Regions from separate parts of the Streptomyces sp. SS7 genome, predicted to be linked through region 2. Evidence: riboswitches for the same ligand, from Rfam matches in the RefSeq annotation. Region 2 holds a riboswitch; the other holds the start of a gene.

Region 1 (3,145 bases), 3.1 Mb from region 2:
CGAGGAGCCGAGCTTGCGCAGAGAAGTCATGTCCTACGTCAACACCGTCTTCGGAGCGGCCCATTCCGTCCGTCGCGCCGAAGCATACGAAGAACGTGTGAACAGGACCGCTCCCGACAGGACGGCATCAGGAGCACGGCACCGGGAGGACGGCACAGGAAACGGCACCCTTACGGGTTGAGCCCCTTGCTGTGCAGCCAGGCCATCGGGTCGATGCCGTTGGCGGCGCCGTCGGGGTGGACCTCCAGGTGGAGGTGGGCGCCGGTCACATTGCCGGTGGCGCCCACGCGGCCGATCACGTCACCGGTGCCGACCTTCTGGCCGGCGCTGACGTTGATCGAGGACTGGTGGCAGAACCACAGCTCGGTGCCGTCGTCCAGGGTGAGGATGGTGCGGTAGCCGTAGGAGCCGGCCCAGCCCGCCTCGGTGATGGTGCCGCTGTGGACGGCCTTGATGAGGGTGCCGGTGGGGGCGGCGAAGTCCAGGCCGGTGTGGTAGCCGGAGGACCAGTAGGCGCCGGCCTGGCCGAAGGTCGCGGTGAGCGTGTACGAGGAGGTCGGCAGCGTGTACTGCTTGGCCAGCTCGGCCAGGCGCGCGGCCTCGGCCTTCTCCTTGGCGGCCTGCTCGGCCTTCTTCTTCGCGGCGGCGGCCGCGGCCTTCGCGTCCTGGTCGGCCTTGGCGACGGCGGCCGCCTCCGCCTTGGCCGCGGCGGCCTCGGCGCGCTCGGCGACCTGGCTCTGCTGCGACTCGGCCTGCGCCATGATCCGCTCGCGCAGCGCCTCGCCGGCGTCGGCGGCGGCTCCGCCGCTGTTGTTGTCGGTGGCCACGGAGGCCTCGGTGCCGAAGCCGGCGAGCGCGGGCGCGGTGTCCTGGCCGGAGTCGTCGTCGGAGATGAGGGAGCCCACGGAGGGCAGGTCCGGCATGGCGATGGAGACCGGGGGCTTGCCGGTGTTGGCGCTGGCCATGCCGCCGGCGCTGAAGGCGGCGATGACGCCGACGCCGAGGACCGTGGAGCTGCGGGCGAATCCGCCGCCGCGCTGCTTGGCGACCCGGTGCTTGCCCCGGACCGGGGCGAGGGAGTCCTCGGTGGGATTCCACTCCTCCCAGGGGCCCTCTTCGCTGCGGTAGCTGCCGTAGCCGAAGGTGTCGGAAGAGGAACGCTGGCTCGGCGCGAAGGGGGCTTCGGGAGCAGGCCGGTTGGACGCCACGCGGGCGTACTCCTTTCCTTCCGACGCCTACCGGGTTAGCTGACGGGTTCGGAGCGGGAAGGTCTCCTACGCGCGTAAACCGTTCGTGACTCCGTGAGTTCACTACGGCTTCCGTGCGATTCACCCCAGGGTGGTGGTTCCCCGGTTCCCTTACGGGATTCGGCGCGTGCGCACGGAGCCGACTCTTGTGACGGCTGGGACGACCGCGCTGCGTTATCGAACGTTAATAGACCCGGGCGTAGCTTTCCAAGCTCTTCTGCTTGATCAACAACCTTTTTTGGCCTGGACTTTCGGGCCATGACCGGTGAAAAACGGGCGAGTTGCCGGAATACACAGGCGAGGTACAGCCACCACAAGCACGGGGCGGAGGGCGCACGCGCCAAACACCGAGGGCCGGAACCCTTTCGGATTCCGGCCCTCGGCCTTCAGTAGCGGGGACAGGATTTGAACCTGCGACCTCTGGGTTATGAGCCCAGCGAGCTACCGAGCTGCTCCACCCCGCGTCGGTGACACCACTGTATCACCCGGTCAGGTGCAGGTTCGGCACCCTCGCCCGCTCGGCGTACTCCGGGAGGACGACGACGTCCACGCCCTCGGCCGTCAGCAGCCCGTTTCCGTCGGCGGCCGTCACGAAGGTGTCCGGCTCCCGCCAGGCGGTGACCACCCGGCGCACGCCCGCGTCGAGGATGAGCCGGGCGCAGGGCCTGGGGCGGGAGGCGCGGCGGGCGCAGGGTTCGAGGCTGCTGTAGACCGTGGCCGTGGCCAGCCGGGGGTCGGCCGGGTCGAGTCGGGCGAGGGCGGCCTCCTCGGCGTGGACGACGGGGTCGCCGCCCTCGCGGGAGTGGCCGCGCGCCAGTTCCGTGCCGTCGGCGGCGACGATCACCGCGCCGACGCTGAAGGCGGTCGGGGAGGGCGGGCACTGGGCGGCGAGCTCACAGGCGAGGGCCAGCCAGTGCCGGTCGGCGGCGGAGGGGAGCGGGCCGGTGCCGGGGGCGGTGGGCTCGTAGCGCATGAGGACGACGTCCTCGATTTGCCGGGTCTCGGTCAGGCGGAGCCGTCCGCCCTGGTAGGCGCCGGGGCCGAAGAGGCGGGGCGCGCCGGGGTCGCCGACGAAGAGGGGGGCGAGGACGAGCTGGACCTCGTCGGCGAGGCCCTGCTGGAGCAGCTGGGTGTGGATGGTGCCGCCGCCCTCGACCATGAGCCGGCGCACACCGCGCTCGTCGTGGAGGTGCTCCAGGAGGCGGCGCCAGTCCAGGTCGGGGCCGAGCGGGACGACCTCGGCCGCGATGCCCAGCGCCTCGGCGCGCCGGGCGCCCCGGTCCGTGGTGTAGACGATCTTGTCGCCGCCGGTGTGCCAGAAGCGGGCGGCCGGGTCGAGGTCGCCTGAGCCACTGACGGTGACCTTGAGGGGATACTCCGGCTTTCCGGCCGCCACGCGCGCGTGCCTGCGGTCGGCGGAGTTCACCAGCAGCCGGGGGTTGTCCGCGCGGATGGTGCCGGCGCCGATGAGGATCGCGTCGACCGAGGCCCGTACCTCGTCGACCCGGTCGAAGTCGGCGGGGCTGGACAGCAGCAGGCGCTCGGGAGTGGTGTCGTCCAGACAGCCGTCGAGGGAGACGGCGGCGGACAGCAGGACGTACGGGTACGACATGGGCGCGGCTCCCCTGGGGCACGGGCTGGTTCGGCACTGAGGTGGGTCTTGGTTCAAGTTTGAAACAAACCTACACTGGACGCATGACGACCCGCTGGCTCACCCCCGAGGAGCAGCGCGCCTGGCGCGCGTACGTCGCCGGTTATCTCCTCCTGGAGGACGCCATCGACCGGCAGCTCCAGCAGGAGGCCGGCCTGCCCCATCTGTACTACTCCATCCTCGCGAACCTGTCCGAGTCCCCCGAGCGGCGGCTGCGGATGACGGATCTCGCGGAGTCGCTGAAGAT
Region 2 (3,145 bases):
ATGGTGCCTCCCTACGCGCCGTCAGCTGTCGCGGCGATGTATTCCAGTGATTCCCCGGGCGAAAGGGCATGTGCCCGAAGGGCGTTGAAGGCCTCGGTGTAGGCCTCGAGGTCTTCTTTCCGTTCGAGGTAGAGGCTACTCGTCAAGTGGTCGAGAACAACCACATCCAGATCAGGGGCGCTCGAAAAGGAGAAGATAACGAAAGGCCCGGTGACCCCGATATGGGCACCGGCCGCAAACGGCAGAACCTGCAAACGCACGTGGGGGAGTCGCGCCGCCTCCATCAGCCGGACGAGCTGGCGCTCCATCACCTCGGGGCCGCCCACCTCCCGCCGCAGCACCGCCTCGTCCAGCACCGCGCTCAGCCGCAGCGGGGGTTGTCTGCGCAGCACGTCCTGGCGGGCGAGCCGCACCTCCACCAGCGTGTCCAGCTGGTCCTCGTCGGCGCCCTCCACCGCCGCCCGGGTCACCGCACGGGCGTACTCGGCCGTCTGGAGCAGCCCGGGAACCACCGTCGTCTCCAGCGTGCGCATCGCGCCGGCCTGCGACTCCAGGCTGATGAAGTCCCGGTAGGCGGCCGGCAGCACCCCGCGGTAGGCGTGCCACCAGTGGTCACGGCCGCCGCTCTCCTCCGACCCGGCCAACGCCGTCATCAGCTCCCGCAGCCGCGGATCGGTCACGCCGTAGACGTCGAGGAGTAACCGCACATCGGCCGGTTTCGTACCGCTGGTGCCGGTCTCGATACGGCTCACCTTGGACTGGTGCCAGCCGACGAGCCGGGCCGCCTCGCCGCTCGTGAGCCCGGCCCGGGCGCGCAGACTGCGCAGTTCGGCGCCCAGCTTCCGGCGGCGCACCGCGGGACCGTGTTGCACGGGCTCCTCCTTACTCCTCAGGGGCCGCCCCAAAACGCTCTGCCGTGGCAGGGTTCACCGCATCGGGCGACAGATATATGCATATCTTGGTGGATCGCCACCCGTGACGGGCGTGCTGATGGCAGTCTGGCGAAGTAGCACCAGTCCGGGACCGTACTCGAACCATCCGCAGCGTGTCGGACTCCGGTCCCGTGGGAAAGGGACGAGGTCGCCATGGCAGACCATCTGGAAGCATCCGTCACTCTGCCGAGCGAAGCCGCCTCGGTCTCCACGGCCCGCGGCTTCGTGGCCGGCACGCTCGACGCATGGGGGCTGCCGGCGGACACGGAGGCGGCCGACGCCATCCGGCTGATCGTCTCCGAACTCGCCACCAACGCGGTGCAGCACACCTTCGGCCAGTCCCCCACCTTCACGGTGGACCTGGTGCTCGACCGCGACGAGCGCCTGTGCATCGGCGTCACCGACAGCCATCCGCGCTTCCCCAGACGACTGCCGGCCGCCGTCCAGCAGGACAACGGCCGAGGCATGGTGATCATTCGCTGGCTGACCGCCGAACGGGGCGGCAGGCTCAGGGTGCGCCCCACCCGGGAGGGCGGCAAGACGGTCACGGTCGAGCTGCCGTGGACCGTCCCGACGGCGGAGCCGGTGGCGGGCGCCGCGGCGGCGGTGCTGCCGGGCGAGCTCCCGGGGCGGTGAAGGCGCGTCAGGGGCACCGACGCCACCCCGGGGAGCGGTGCTCGGACAGGCCCTAGCGGACCCGGCCGTACCAGACGCTCTTGGTCCAGATCTTCTCCAGCTTGACCCAGCTGCCGGTCTTCGGCGAGTGCCAGATCTTGCCGTGCCCGGCGTAGATCCCGACGTGGTACACGTTCGACCCCGAGTGGAAGAACACCAGGTCCCCGGCCTTGCGGCTGGAGGCCGAGATGTGGCGCGTCTTGTTGTACTGCTGCGCAGCCGTGCGCGGCAGGGTCTTGCCCGCCTTCTTGAACGAGTACATCGTGAGACCTGAGCAGTCGAACCTCTTGGGTCCGGCCGCCCCGTACTTGTACGGTGCACCCTTCTTGGACGCTGCGACCTGGAGCGCCTTCGCCGCCGGCGTGGCGGCGGCCGCGTCGGCGGCCACCCCGGGAATCACGATCGAGCCGCCCACGGCGGCGATGGCGAACGCCGAGGCCGTACCGGCCCGGGCCATGAGCGACGGGACACGATTGAGCGCAGTCATGCGCAACCCTTCGTCAACCGCCTGTGAAGGATGACCTGTCGGATTCGGGCTGACAAAGGTGCCCGGCCGCTCACGCGGCTTCACCCCAAGGGCTGCTCGGCGCGGTCATGGCGTGACCGTTCCGGCTACCCGTCGTGCTTGGGTCCTCCACTCCTGCCGATGCACTCCTGTCGACGGGTCAATCCGGGCAGCGGCAGGACTCGGCGTCCGCCCGGACCGCCCCGCCGCTTGTGGCGGGGACTTGTCGTCAGACACGGATCTTGACTCACCGTTGACCGAAATACCCAATGGAAGCGGCTATTTGTGGGGTTACTCACCATTCACCTGTTCGGGTGAACACCTGATGGGTTATCAGGTGTCAAGACCGCAAAAGCCCTCCCGACCTGCGCCGCTACCCCTTGTGGTGCCTCGGGAAACGGCGCCTTCGGTGCAGTGCGCTCGTCCGCAAGAGGAGTCGCCGCTACGCCGAACGGGGGTAACCCGACTGGTCCGTTTCACGTCCGGCCCGGACGTCGCGGTCATCACGGCGACGCTCGGAGCCGGACGGGTGTGCGTCAACTGTCGGAGAGCGGGGGAACCGTGACGCGCGCGGTACGGCGCTCCCCGTCCAGGACGCGCAGCGCCCGCGCGAGCGTCGGCGCGTGCAGCTCGCTCTCGCCCCGCTGGTGCATCAGCGTCAGCGCGTCGCGCAGCTCCGCCGCCCGAGTCACCAGCGCCTGGGCGGCACGCAGGCCCCGGTAGGTGTCCCCGTCGTGCGCGGGATTGATCCGTCCGAGCAGATCCACCACGTCCAGATAACGGTCGATCAGCTCGCCCTCGGCGCGGGTGAGCGCCGGCAGGGGCGGCAGGTCGGGAACCATCCCGGCTCACCTCGCCCCGGAGACGTCGCGCCGGCTGGGGACGACGCCGTCCACCAGTCCGTACTCCTCGGCCTGAGGTGCGGTCAGGATCAGGTCCCGCTCGATGTCCTCGGTCACCTGTTCGGGGCGGCGTCCGGTGTGCCGTACCAGCATCTCCTCCAGCAGGTCCCGGGTGCGCGCGAGCTCCCGGG

Evidence for each region. Region 2 has a riboswitch for cyclic di-AMP ahead of U5640_RS38610 (C40 family peptidase). Riboswitches for the same ligand answer to the same signal wherever they lie in the genome.
Region 1: another riboswitch for cyclic di-AMP. It lies ahead of U5640_RS24375 (M23 family metallopeptidase); the one in region 2 lies ahead of U5640_RS38610 (C40 family peptidase).

What each region holds. Positions count from the first base shown of each region.
Region 1 is NZ_CP141223.1:5,265,572-5,268,716, reverse strand. Features, by position in the region: gene U5640_RS24380 (aldo/keto reductase) at 1-30, opposite strand, end outside; gene U5640_RS24375 (M23 family metallopeptidase) at 171-1,208, opposite strand; cyclic di-AMP (ydaO/yuaA leader) riboswitch at 1,216-1,383, opposite strand; tRNA gene U5640_RS24370 (tRNA-Met) at 1,638-1,711, opposite strand; gene U5640_RS24365 (dihydrofolate reductase family protein) at 1,729-2,859, opposite strand; gene U5640_RS24360 (MarR family transcriptional regulator) at 2,943-3,145, shown strand, end outside.
Region 2 is NZ_CP141223.1:8,400,388-8,403,532, forward strand. Features, by position in the region: gene U5640_RS38595 (DUF397 domain-containing protein) at 1-2, opposite strand, end outside; gene U5640_RS38600 (helix-turn-helix transcriptional regulator) at 12-872, opposite strand; gene U5640_RS38605 (ATP-binding protein) at 1,086-1,568, shown strand; gene U5640_RS38610 (C40 family peptidase) at 1,621-2,094, opposite strand; cyclic di-AMP (ydaO/yuaA leader) riboswitch at 2,098-2,300, opposite strand; gene U5640_RS38615 (hypothetical protein) at 2,649-2,954, opposite strand; gene U5640_RS38620 (ATP-dependent Clp protease proteolytic subunit) at 2,961-3,145, opposite strand, start outside.